3 regions of the Paenibacillus anseongensis genome follow, and region 1 is predicted to be linked to each of the others. Evidence: riboswitches for the same ligand, from Rfam matches in the RefSeq annotation. Region 1 holds a riboswitch; each other region holds the start of a gene.
The links. A riboswitch is a leader RNA that binds a small molecule or an ion and turns the genes downstream of it on or off. The one in region 1 is predicted to bind thiamine pyrophosphate.

Region 1 (4,202 bases):
CCCGAAGGAACTGTATGACGCGGCTTGGGTGGATGGGGCGAACCCTTGGAAAATTTTCTATAAGATCTATCTTCCGTTAGCCAAACCGGCCTTGTCCGCACTAGCTGTATTCACCTTCATCAGCGCTTGGAATAACACATTAGAACCGCTTATTTATTTGCAAAATAAACAGATGTTTACCCTGCCACTTGGGCTCCTTTTCCTGAAAAACGAAGTTCAAAACCGGATGACCCTGATCATGGCTGGTGCCGTCATCACCATTGTCCCTGTCCTTGTCGTATTTCTCTTTGCGCAAAAATATTTCGTTCAAGGCATCGCTTCAACTGGATTGAAAGGCTGACTTTACGGAACTCCAACAAATGGCCCGCATAGGGAAAAGGAGAGTGACTACAGCTATGTCTAAACAATCTAACCAATCGCATGAAATGGAAGAAGCGGCTACTCCGGTAGATGCAGAGGGAGCAGCAGAGAGGGAAGGACATAAGGAGCCATTAATTAGCCGCAGGAAATTGCTGGCTACGCTAGGGATAGGAGGAATTGCTGCTGTCTCCGGCGGATTATGGCAGGTAGCAGGTCAGTCTACCGCCTTTGCCAGCGACCAATCCGTTACAAGCTCTGTATATGGCATGGCGATTAAAAAACGAAAAACCGAGCTGCTTGAGATTCTGGACACGAAATTCTGCATCGCAGTTAAGTTGGAGGACCTGAGGGTCGAGCTCGAACCTGATCCTACGCTTGCTTATTACGTAACAAACGAGATGCAGGAGGGCTTTTTCCGTTATGACCCGAACGACACTACATCTGTAGATAACACGGGAACCGTACTTGTGTCTTCTAACGGCAAGCGGTTCAAACGAATCTACGGGGATACACTGATGGCTTCTTGGTTCGGCACCAAAGGAGATGGCGTAACGAATGACACGCTGTCTTTACAGACAGCGCTAAATACCGCGTCCGGCCACAAACTGTTTATTCCCAAGCAGCGGGCGGGCTATTATTTAACAGGCCAATTGTTCATTCCGAGTCAAATTGCGATTGAATTTGAGCCGGGGACCGTCATACAAGCAGTAGATACACTGAGCAAAGTAGGGCCTGTCTATGAACGATTGATCCGCATCAAAACCGTCAAAGACGTGTATATCAACGGAAACGGCTCAACGTTACGTATGAACAAGGCGGCGTATACGACAGGTGAACAAGCTCATATTTTTGACATCAGCGGTTCGGAGAATATTGTTATTGAGAATATCAACGCGAATGACAGCGGCGGAGATGGCTTTTATATCGGCTATTTCGAATCGACGGTCGGTTTCTGCCGGAATATTGTGCTCCGTAATTGCCGCGCGGATAATAACCGAAGACAAGGACTCTCTGTAATCTCCGTAGACGGTCTCACCGTGGAGGAATGCCGTTTCTCGGGCACGAAAGGAACAGCTCCGCAGAGTGGAGTCGATATTGAACCGAATGGCCAACTTGATTTGCTGAAAAATATTCGGTTCATCCAATGTGTGGCGGATGGAAATACAGGCCGGGGCTTCCTGGTCACTTTGTTGAAACCAACGGCTGCCAGTGAGCCCATCGATATCGTGTTTGATAAATGCAAAACGAAAGGGAATTCGTTTGGTTTCTCCATGAATTATGGTGGAGATGGCACGAAAGCCGTACAAGGTGAAATCAAACTGATTGATTGCATCGCGGAAAGTGAGCAGTACGCCGGATTCTCGGACTTATCTTTCTCGGCCGACGGCGCGAAGCGCTCCTATATTCGGTGCCGGGCGATAAACTGTAACACGGTTAACCAGCCGGAAGACCCTTATGGTTATGGCTCCTCGTTCATCCTCACAACGGTGCCGTCGCAGGTAAGAACCGCGATCGGAAACGCGGTTTATAGGGATTGCGAATCCGTAGATACGCGTCAGGTTCCGCTGATTAAGCGTGGATTCTCGTTAAAGAAAAATAACGCAGAATTGCTGCGGAACGTCTCCTATTTGGGCTGCTCCATCAAAGGCGGAGGCCAAAAGCTCTATGCCATAGACCCCTCAGCCGAGGATATCTATGCCGTCAAACAGCCGCTGCCTATTCAAGCGTATCCTTCTTCCGGATCCGTCACTTTTGATTACATAGGCTTCAAAATCACCAACGCTGGCGCATCCGCTGAGGTCACCTTGCTGCTGCCAACAGCGAAAGCCAGCGTCACGTACACATTTTTTGTGGAAGCTCCGTATCAGCTTAATTTGCAAACACAAACGGGGAAGACGATTCTGACACCCTTAGGGGGTAAGACCCTGATTGGAACCAACCTGCAAGGCAATTCTATCGTGCTGACGGGCCGCTCAGATGGACAGTGGGAGATTTCAGGCATGGTAGGGGATTGGCTGCAATAGCAGGTTGTGGTAAGATTTGACTTGACAATTGAATCGTATTGAACACTAGGGGTGCTGTTATAGCTGAGAAAGACGTTCGTCTTAACCCTTACACCTGATCTAGGTAATGCTAGCGAAGGGAAGTGGTTGTTTGTCGTTTGGGTACTGTCATAACGCGGCCGCTTTCTATCAGAAAGCGGTTTTTTTGTTTGACTACTAGATTAATTAAAAGGGGATAAGACAATGACTTTTTCTGAACGTTTATATGAGCGGCTGCAACCGGTATGGCGGAGAAACCACGCCCATTCGTTTGTTCAGGGAATGGGAGACGGCACGTTAGAATTGGAGAAATTTCGCTTTTATATGATTCAAGACTATGTGTATTTAAAAGATTACGCCAAACTGTTCGCGTTAGGAGCGGTCAAATCGGATGATTTGGCGGTTATGGGTAAGTTTGCTGCTCTGTTGGACTCCACATTGAATGAAGAAATGTCCCTTCACAGGGCATATGCCGCTCGCTTCGGGATCACGGAGGAGGAGTTGGAACAGGCCAAACCTTCCCCGATTACTTTGGCTTATACGCATTATATGCTGCATACGGCGCAAAACGGATCGTTAGCCGAGTTAACCGCGGCGCTCCTTCCTTGCATGTGGAGTTATTCAGAAATCGGCAAAGAGCTAAGTCGATTGCCCGGAGCGAGCGAACATTCCTATTATGGAGACTGGATTAAGATGTACAGCTCGGAAGAGTTCGGAGGGTTAGCGCAGTGGTGCATCGGGCTGCTCGATCAGCTCGCCGAAGGGAAGCCGGAAGCCGAACTCAATAGGCTGGAAGAGATTTTTCTGAACACGACGCGGTATGAATATATGTTCTGGGAAATGGCTTACCGGATGGAAAGCTGGCCTGATGACTAGAAATTCAAGGAGATTGCCACTTGGCAACTCCTTTTTTTGTTCTTTCAGGCAGTTCTAAAATTATGTCTTGACTAATATATATTCTAATTATAGAATAACTAACGTTATATAAATTATTCATAGGAGTGATTCACATGCATATTTTGTCCATCGTGCTTCAAATTATTTTAGGGATCGGGTTTCTGCTGTTTGGTTTCATGAAATTCGGCAGCAAACAGATGGTAGACGAGTTCAAGCGCTATCGGTTATCGTCGGGAATGAGGATTTTTACTGGTTTAGTAGAAGTGCTGTCGGCCGCTATCATTATTATCGGCATTTGGGTAAGTCCGTATGCCTTAATCGGTGCTATTCTTATGGCAATCACCATGTTTGTTGCGGCTCTTGTCCACTTGGTTCGCGTGAAAGATCCAGCTGGTAAAGCCATGATGCCCATCTTTCTTTTCATATTGGCCGTAATCGTCATTGTTTTGAACTGAAGCAAAGGACATTCGATTTTTTCTAATTGAAATTCCTGAGGAAGTCGAATATCCTTGTGTATAAGAAAGCAAGATAAGGTGGTTGGCGTATGACTGAACGCGATAAAGAGGGTATAGAGCTCGATTTAAGGCTTATACGCGTCATAAGAAAAATGGTAAAAGAGTTGTTTGGCAGCATGGAGCGAAGCATTGATAGCTTTGATCTCAGTATCGAAACGTTCCAGATTCTTGAGTTTCTTTACAATAAAGGTCCACATCCCATACAGAAAATTAGCGACACGTTCTCGATTCCAAGCGGGAGTATCACTTATGTGGTGGATAAGCTTGAGAAGAAAGGATTCGTGGAACGCCTTCCTATTCCAGGTGATCGCCGCAAGGTGAATGTGGTGTTGACCGGCGAAGGGCGAAGTTATTTTGATACGATTTTTCCAACTCATGTCCAAGCGAT
Region 2 (4,202 bases), on a different contig from region 1:
ATAATGCCCTGCCCTGTGCCAATTGGTGAAGCTCCCGGCATGATGGCATGCACTCCGAGCGTTTGCAGGCGCTTAGCCAACAACACGTCATCCGACGTATACGGCAGTACGATGAAGCCCTCTTCAAGCAGCATCTCCGATGCTTTTAATGTTTCAACAGGGTCAGGCAGCAGCGTCATCTCATCGCCAATCACTTCTACCTTAATCATGTCGCAAAGCCCGGATGCCTTCGCCAATTTGGCGATGCGCACCGCTTCTTCCGCTGTTTTGGCCCCTGCCGTGTTCGGCAGCAGTGTGAAGTTCGACACATCCAGCATGGATAAGAAATTCGGCTGACTCGCCTCAAAAATATTCATCCTACGCACCGCAAACGTCAAAATCTGCGATTCGCTCACATCAACAGCCTGCTTCTGAATATCAAAATTCGGGAATTTGCCTGTGCCTAACAGCAGTCTTGAACGAAATTCATATGGTCCGATTTTTAACATGGTTAATTATCCCCCTCCAACAAAATGAACGATTTCGATTTTATGTCCTTCCGCTAACTCCGTTTTCACATGATCTTCTTTTTGTAAAATGTTCTGATTATGCTCGACAACGAGCATTTTCTCCTGCAGCTCAAAATGGGCAAGCAGCTCTTCAATCGTACGAATCGCATCCGGAACCTCGACGCTCTGGCCGTTAATGTGCAGCTTCAATACCGTGCAGCTCCTCTCCTTGTAGTCGCCCGCTTTCCAAGCGCTTGGACGTTCCCGACAGATCGGGGCAGAATGCATCCAAATTCGGCTGCAAGTTACTCGCGTCCTCGCCTGATACAAGCTGAGCGATGATCTTCCCCGTGATCGGGCTGAGCAAAATCCCGTTGCGATAATGCCCGCAGGCCGCAAATAAGCCCTCATACATCGGGACTTTGCCGATGTACGGCATGCCGTCTGGCGTCTGCGGACGCAGGCCTGACCAAGCCTTCTCCCACTCGGCTTCAACGATTGCGGGCATTAATTGCTTCGCTCGCTCCATCAGCTCGGCGAGCCCAGCTAGTGACACCTTGCGGTCGTAGCTATTCGGCACAACTGTCGCGCCGACGAGGAGTCGTCCTCCCGCTTTGGGGACAATATAGCACCCTGGCGTGAACAGGGTTTTCTGCAGCTCGCGCTTTTCGGCGAGAACCGAGAAGCACTCCCCCTTCACGGGATACACCGGTAGGTCGATCCCGCTGCCGACGAGGAGCTGGCCGCTCCATGTCCCGGCCGCCACAACAACGTGCTCGCTATACAGCGGCCCCTCGCTCGTCATGACGCCGATGACGCGATCGCGCTCCGTCAGCAGCCCTTGCACGTTGGCGAATTCCTGCAGCTTCGCCCCGAACACCCGCGCTGCCTGCGCGAATGCCGCCGCCAGCTGCGGCGCCTCCACCTGCCCATCCTCGGGCAGGTACAATGCTCCGCGCGTCGCTCGGCTCAGCGCGGGTTCGAGTGCTGCGGCTGCGGCTGCGCTCAGCCACTCCGCTCTTTCACCCGCTGTGCGCTGGAGTTTCTCCCTCGCGCGCAGCTCTTGCTCCTGAGCGTCGCTGAGCGCGACGTTCAGGAGCCCTTCACGGACGAGACCGATGTCGATGCCCGTGAGGCTCTTCAGTTCCCCGCTCAGTTCGGGGAACATCGCTCTGCTTTGCCGGGCCCACTGGAACAGGGGCCCGGTGTCCTCCATCTCGGACTGCGCTCCGAGCATGCCGGCTGCGGCAGCCGAGGCCTCCGTCCCTAACCTGCTGCGCTCCAGCAACGTGACGGACTGGCCTCGCTTCGCCAAGTGATAGGCGATCGATGCGCCTATCACGCCTCCGCCAACGATGATAACGTCACTCGTATGCTTCAAGTCTCTCACCTCTAGTTTCTTCTTGCTGCTGCAACTCTTGGATGTAAGCTTTTACGGTTTCCACGGGGTCATCCGCCTCCCAAATGCCGCTCATCACTGCGATGCCGGAAGCTCCTGCAGCCAGCACAGGCCTTACTCTTGCAGGTGTTATACCACCGATAGCGATGACTGGAATCGTTACCTGCCGGGCAACATTCCCCAGTTGTTCAAGCCCTCTTGGCTCAACCCCCAGCTTGGAATTCGTTGCGAAAATATGCCCATACAAGACATAATCCGCCCCTTCGCGCTCGCGTCTGACAGCTTCCTCCGTGCTATGTACAGAGACTCCTGTGCGATGCGCACTTTGATAGCTATCTCTTATCTCCAGCAGCTGCGGAGAGCTTTCGGGAAGGTGCAAACCGCCAAGTCCGGCTGCAGTTGCCATCCAGGGATAACCGTTGATACAAAGGGTTTGCGCGGGTAAACCTTGTTCCAACAAATACTGTACGCCCATAAAAACTTCATCCATCGGCTTATTTTTCTCACGGATATGAATGGCTGTGACATAAGGATGGATCCGGGTTGCAATCGCAGCCATCTCCTTCCATGCCAACTTGCCATTCGATATCACATGCAGCTCGCGCTCGGACATGGAAGCCCGCCTCCTCACTTTTTAAACCGATGTATCGATAGGCAGTGCAGCCTGGTGCGGCAATCAAGACGCAAAAAAACCACTTTTCCTAAGAAAAGTGGTTGTAGGTTGCCCGCATAATAAACATGCAAAAATGAGGCGCCAAAGTCCGGTTTCCACTTTCCTCCGCTGGTATGACCCAGTTCAGGTTCAAAGGGTTCAGATTGCTCTGTCTCAGCCTTGCGGCGCCCCTAGGGATACATTCGTATTCATTTGTTCATTATCATAACACGGTATCCAGTCGATGGAAATAAAAATTTCCAACCTATCTTATCCTAGTCACCCGAAGCTATAGCTCTTATAATAGGGAGAACGTAACTCTCGGCCTTTATTATCCATTGTCAGGAAGGATGAACACCCAGATGCTAGCTCAATTGAATCGCCAACTGGAAAAAATCTTGCCGCTCATCACACCTGTCAGCGTGCTTATCGGTGTTCTGCTCGGCAGTCATTTATCCGGCTTTACCTTCTTATCGCCTTGGCTGTTTGCCTTTATGACATTCTCAGGCAGCATCAGCTCCAGCTTCAAGGAATTTGTTAAAGTGATCGTCCAGCCCTTCCCTCTTATCGCTACCCTGCTAATTTTACATGTCGGTATGCCGCTGCTTGCGCTTGGACTCGGTCACGCCGTTTACAGCTCGGAACCGTTAACCATCACAGGACTCATTCTGGCTGCAGCCATTCCAACAGGGATTACAAGCTTCGTGTGGGTCGCCATTTATCGGGGAAACATCGTGCTGACCCTATCCATTATTCTCATGGATACCGTTCTTTCACCGTTTGTTGTGCCCTATACACTCTCTGCACTGGTCGGTACGAAAGTCCAGATGGACACTTTTGCCATGATGCAAGGTCTATTCTTCATGATCGTCGTCCCGTCTTTACTGGGCATGCTGCTTAATCAATGGACGAAAGGCAAAATCAAAGAGCAGTGGAGCGGCCGTCTAGGTCCTTTTTCGAAAATATGCATGGGCATCGTTGTCGCAATTAACAGCTCTGTTATCGCGCCATACTTGCGTGATTTTAATGCCAAACTGCTTGGTTTGGCCGGTTTTGTACTAGCCCTCGCTTCTCTCGGCTACATCCTGGGATGGATCGTCGCCAAGCTGATGAAGTGGGAGCAGGATGTCGTTGTGGCGCTTACATTTAACAGCGGGATGCGGAATATTAGCGCCGGCGCCGTGCTTGCTGTAGCGTACTTTCCGCCTCCGGTGGCGATTCCCGTTGTGCTCGGGATGCTGTTCCAGCAGTCGCTGGCGTCGTTATTCGGTTTTTTATTAAACAGAAAATACGCTTTGAAAAGCGATAGACCTAATCTAACTGTGAATCGAGCCAAACAAGTTTAATGGAGGAGCTGCCTGTGCAGCTTCTTTTTTGCATGCTCTTTTACACACTCAGCCATTTTTAAGCTAACATTTATCTCCTATTCAGCTTCCCTTCTCTTTTTTTTCATAATTGAGCCGTACAATGAAAATGAAATGGAAGATTATCGACAGGAGTGGTACATAGACATATGAAAATTAAAATGAAACAAATAGCCGGCTTATGCATCCTTCTTCCCGCTTTGCTCAGCGCTTGCGGCAACCAAGCTTCCCCTCAGCAAGCAGCGGCAAGTACAGCACAACCTCAAGCGAGCGCACAAGCTTCACCGGATGCGAAACAG
Region 3 (4,202 bases), on a different contig from region 1:
AAGTTTTTCGACGCTATATTTGTTGGATGAGGTCTGGATCAGAGAAGTTCCTAAAGAGCAAACCGCTAAAATGATAAGAGCATGAGACAGCAGCATCCAAGTCTTGTGCTTTTTGTGCAGAGCCTGCTTCTCGGCTTTTTTCAGCTTGCTCGTGTTCGCTTTGTTCGTCTTCGCGGCAAGCGCGTAACCAATGACGGCCAAAATGAAGAGTGCTGCCCCTATATAAAGCAAAATTGCAGTAAGATTTGACCCGTTCTGCATGGTGGTAGTATCCATTTGATATGAGCTCCTTTACGTTAATAATCCGTCATACACTACATATTGTAGTTTCGATAGTGGCAAGAAGTCAAATTCTTTGTAAAGATCCCGTTTTGGGCATAAAAAAAGGAGGATTTTCCCTTTCAATTGTTGAATCATGTAAGTAAATGTCTATTTTTGTAGAAAAATTTATAGAAAAGAGGGGGGATGACCAAATGACAGCACAAATGCTGGAACTACATAAAAGAAACGGGTTAATGGTGAAGCTGTTATGGGCTTGTTTGGTGTTAGGAATGGGGGCTTCCTATAGATCCATGGGAGTTGTTATGACGCTGCTGACTTTTGGAGCGCCTATTGCGGTCATTTGCACGCTGCTGATCTGGAGGAAAATCGGGGTCACTTACACCAAATATATCATTGCCATAGGCCTTAATGTGATTTCATATTTCTTCATGACGCATAATCACGCTTTGTCCAGCATGCTTATCTTGTATTTAAGTTTAGCGCTGGTCTCCTTGTATATGGATTATAAGCCGTTATTGCTTAATGGCGTTATCGGAATCGTTAATTTGAACTATTTCTGTTCCACGTTGTCGGGTCCAATTGACTATATTGCTATCAATGCTTTTTATGTTCTAATCATCATTACGCTAATAGGTCAAGGCCAGATAGGATTCCGATTATTAAGCCGTGTAGCCCAGAGTGCTAGGGAGTCCGAGGTATCACGGATGAAGACAGAAGAGGTTCTGGCAGGCGTCCGTACGACAACAGAGGCGCTGGGAACTTCCAGTAATACGCTTCATGAAAATGCCTCCGTGACAGGCAGAATCACAGAAGAAGTCGTTGCGGCTTTTCAGGAAATTTCCATCGGCATTGAATCTCAAGCCACTTCCATTACAGACATTACAACGGCTATCCAAGATGTAAATGAGACGGTGGAGATGACCTCTTCCGCATCGAACACGATGAGCAGCAGATCCCGGGATACAGCCCGCATGACGAATGAAGGCAAGAGCCAGATGGAAGATCTGACGCATAAAATCAAGGATATTACTGTGATCGTAACGGAAACGTCGAGCATCATGAATGAAGTGAACGAAGAAAATGTGAAAATCGGAAATATCGTGACAACGATTGCCGATATCGCGAATCAAACGAATCTTCTGTCGCTCAATGCGTCCATCGAGGCAGCTCGAGCCGGGGAACATGGCAAAGGGTTTGCCGTAGTTGCCGGTGAGATTCGGAAGCTTGCAATGAACGCTCATGTAGCTTCAACGGATATCTCGGAGATTCTAGGCTCCATTCAGCAGAAAGTGGAGACCGCAGTTGAGAAGGTCGCCATCGGCAAACTGGCAGTAGAATCGGGCAGAAAATCAGCGGAAAGTGTTGATCAGTTATTCGAGGTTATTAACACGAATACAGCTGAGGTCATGGAGCAAGCGGAGAATTTGCAGCGCATGAACCAGCAGTTGCAATTGTCTTCCCAGAAGGTGGCCGAGGAGATGACATCCGTGGCAGCGATAACGGAAGAGTCCGCCGCATCCGTGCAGCAAGTGCTTGCTAGCGCGGAAGTACAGCAGAAACGGGTGGAAGATATTGTTGACAGCATCCGCCAGTTATATGGATTAACACTGGATTTAAAACTTTTGATGGATAAATAATTTCTCCAAAGGCATTGCCAAATATCGAGTAATCCGCTACAGTTAAGCCAAATGAATAGCAACACGGGTGCTTGATGAAGTCAGGCTGAGATAGTGGCCCTATGCCACTGACCGTTAATCTGATCTGGGTAATGCCAGCGTAGAGAATTGGAGTGCCTCTTTCTGCACTAATTTTATGCCTGCCGCATCCCGGTAGGCTTTTTTTGTCGTGTTCGCCTATCTCATTTTAACAAAAAAGGTATCCAGGAAAAGGAGTGGGAAGAAGAAATGGCACAAAAAGGAACAGGAGCAAAAGGGTTAAAATTGACCGATATTTTGGTCACCATCGTGATCGCGGCGGTATTTGGGGTGATTTATCGCATATGGGGACCTATGTATGATCTTCTAAAACCGATCGGTCTGCACGCGGAGCAGTTAAGCTACGGCATGTGGTTCATGGCGGCTACATTTGCTTTCCTCGTTATTCGTAAACCAGGCGTCGCCTTATTAGCTGAAGTTGCAGCCGCGACGATTGAGGCTCTTTTTGGAGGATCATGGGGAGTATCGACGCTTGCGTATGGCATTCTTCAAGGGCTTGGCGCAGAGCTGGTCTTCGCGTTTTTCTTGTATCGCCGGGCGAATGTGGGTGTAACCGTTCTAGCGTCCTTCGCATCCGCAGCGCTTTCTTTGCTTGTAGATAAGTATTATGGCTATATCGATCAGCTAACATTCTGGAATTATTGCTTATTTATTGGGCTTCGTCTTGCAGGCTCCGCCATTATAGCTGGTGTATTCGCCTATTACTTGGCTAAAGCATTAGCTCGCACTGGCGTGTTGAACTTGGTTCGACCGGTTTCAAAGAACGATTACGATGTACTCGGGTAATGCCTATGAGCGAGGGCATTGGGGTTACCAATCTGCGCTTAAAATATCCGGGTAACGAGGTTCCCCTGTTATTTCAAGGGGTTTCCTTTTCGGTGATGCCGGGGGAAAAAGTGCTGCTGCTCGGGCCAAGCGGTTGCGGGAAATCGACACTGCTCCAAGTGCTGAGTGGGATCGTCCCCGATATTATCGAGATTCCGCTGAAAGCGGATAAGCTTGTCACACCAAGCCGCTGGGGGTACGTGTTTCAAGATCCGGACGCTCAGTTTTGCATGCCATATGTGGATGAGGAAATTGCTTTCGTATTGGAAAATAGGCAAATCCCCCGTGAGGAAATGCCGGAACGGATCGCGCATTATCTGAGCTTAGTGGGTTTGCAGTTGGAAGACGATCACACCTTAATCAACCAATTGTCGCAGGGAATGAAGCAGCGGTTGGCGATTGCAAGCGTCCTTGCTTTGGAGCCAGAAGTGCTTTTTCTAGATGAGCCTACGGCGTTATTGGATGAGGAGGGCACGGGGCTTGTTTGGGAAACGATCCGGTCCATTAGCGCGGACAAAACCTTGGTCATTGTGGAGCATAAAATCGGTGGTATTCTCGATCTCATCGACCGTCTGATAGTCATCTCTCCGGAAGGAGAGATTCTGGCTGATGGTTCACCACAAGCCGTATTCAATAGGTACAAAAAGCAGCTTGCGGACTACGGGATTTGGTATCCGGGCGTTTGGAACGAACTCAACATGGAACGCTTAAGCAGGAGCAAGTTGCCCGCGGAAGTCGAAGCTGATGCTGAGAACCGGCAGCCGATCATGTCCTTTCGCGATTTTACCGGGCTTCGCGGCGGACAGATCAAGACCTCTGTGGATAACTTGAGCGTCTATCCCGGTGACTGGATCGCGATCATCGGTGCCAACGGTGCGGGCAAAAGCTCGCTCCTGCTCGCCATCATGCGGCTCATCCCGACCAAGGGCAGCTGCTGGATCGACGGCGTGAAGGGCAGCAAAATCGAGCAGCTTGCGGAGCAAGTCGGTTTCGTGTTCCAAAACCCCGAATTCCAGTTCGTGACGAATTCGGTGGAAGAGGAACTGCTCTACTCCCTGCCGGAGGCGGAGGGAGGGAAGGACGCCCAGCAGGCTGCTCTGGAGGAGCTGCTGCGGCAGTACGATCTGCTCGCGCTGCGCAAGCGGCATCCCTTCCAGCTCTCGATGGGCCAGAAGCGCCGCTTAAGCGTAGCTTCGGCGATGGTCCGCAGCCCGCGTATCCTGCTGCTCGATGAGCCCACCTTCGGGCTCGACGCACGCGGTACGCTGCGCATGCTGGAGCAGCTGGAACGGCTGCGCGCAGGCGGGACCGTCATCGTGATGGTGACGCACGATGAGGAGATCGTCCAACGCTGTGCCACGCGCGTTTGGCAGGTTGAGG

Region 2: it holds a riboswitch for thiamine pyrophosphate, as region 1 does, so the genes downstream of both, GON05_RS02540 (DUF561 domain-containing protein) here and tenA (thiaminase II) in region 1, are expected to answer to the same signal.
Region 3: it holds a riboswitch for thiamine pyrophosphate, as region 1 does, so the genes downstream of both, GON05_RS27285 (ECF transporter S component) here and tenA (thiaminase II) in region 1, are expected to answer to the same signal.

The regions. Positions count from the first base shown of each region.
Region 1 covers NZ_WSEM01000016.1:594,045-598,246, reverse strand. The annotation lists gene GON05_RS18980 (carbohydrate ABC transporter permease) at 1-340, shown strand, start outside; gene GON05_RS18975 (right-handed parallel beta-helix repeat-containing protein) at 396-2,384, shown strand; TPP riboswitch at 2,422-2,522, shown strand; gene tenA (thiaminase II) at 2,607-3,278, shown strand; gene GON05_RS18965 (DoxX family protein) at 3,413-3,754, shown strand; gene GON05_RS18960 (MarR family winged helix-turn-helix transcriptional regulator) at 3,844-4,202, shown strand, end outside.
Region 2 covers NZ_WSEM01000004.1:104,993-109,194, reverse strand. The annotation lists gene GON05_RS02555 (thiazole synthase) at 1-488, opposite strand, end outside; gene thiS (sulfur carrier protein ThiS) at 495-698, opposite strand; gene thiO (glycine oxidase ThiO) at 682-1,869, opposite strand; gene GON05_RS02540 (DUF561 domain-containing protein) at 1,853-2,500, opposite strand; TPP riboswitch at 2,644-2,742, opposite strand; gene GON05_RS02535 (bile acid:sodium symporter family protein) at 2,902-3,885, shown strand; gene GON05_RS02530 (hypothetical protein) at 4,053-4,202, shown strand, end outside.
Region 3 covers NZ_WSEM01000023.1:201,703-205,904, reverse strand. The annotation lists gene GON05_RS27295 (DUF3105 domain-containing protein) at 1-276, opposite strand, end outside; gene GON05_RS27290 (methyl-accepting chemotaxis protein) at 474-1,919, shown strand; TPP riboswitch at 1,973-2,082, shown strand; gene GON05_RS27285 (ECF transporter S component) at 2,187-2,783, shown strand; partial or broken gene GON05_RS40140 (ABC transporter ATP-binding protein) at 2,867-3,265, shown strand; gene GON05_RS40135 (ABC transporter ATP-binding protein) at 3,521-4,202, shown strand, end outside.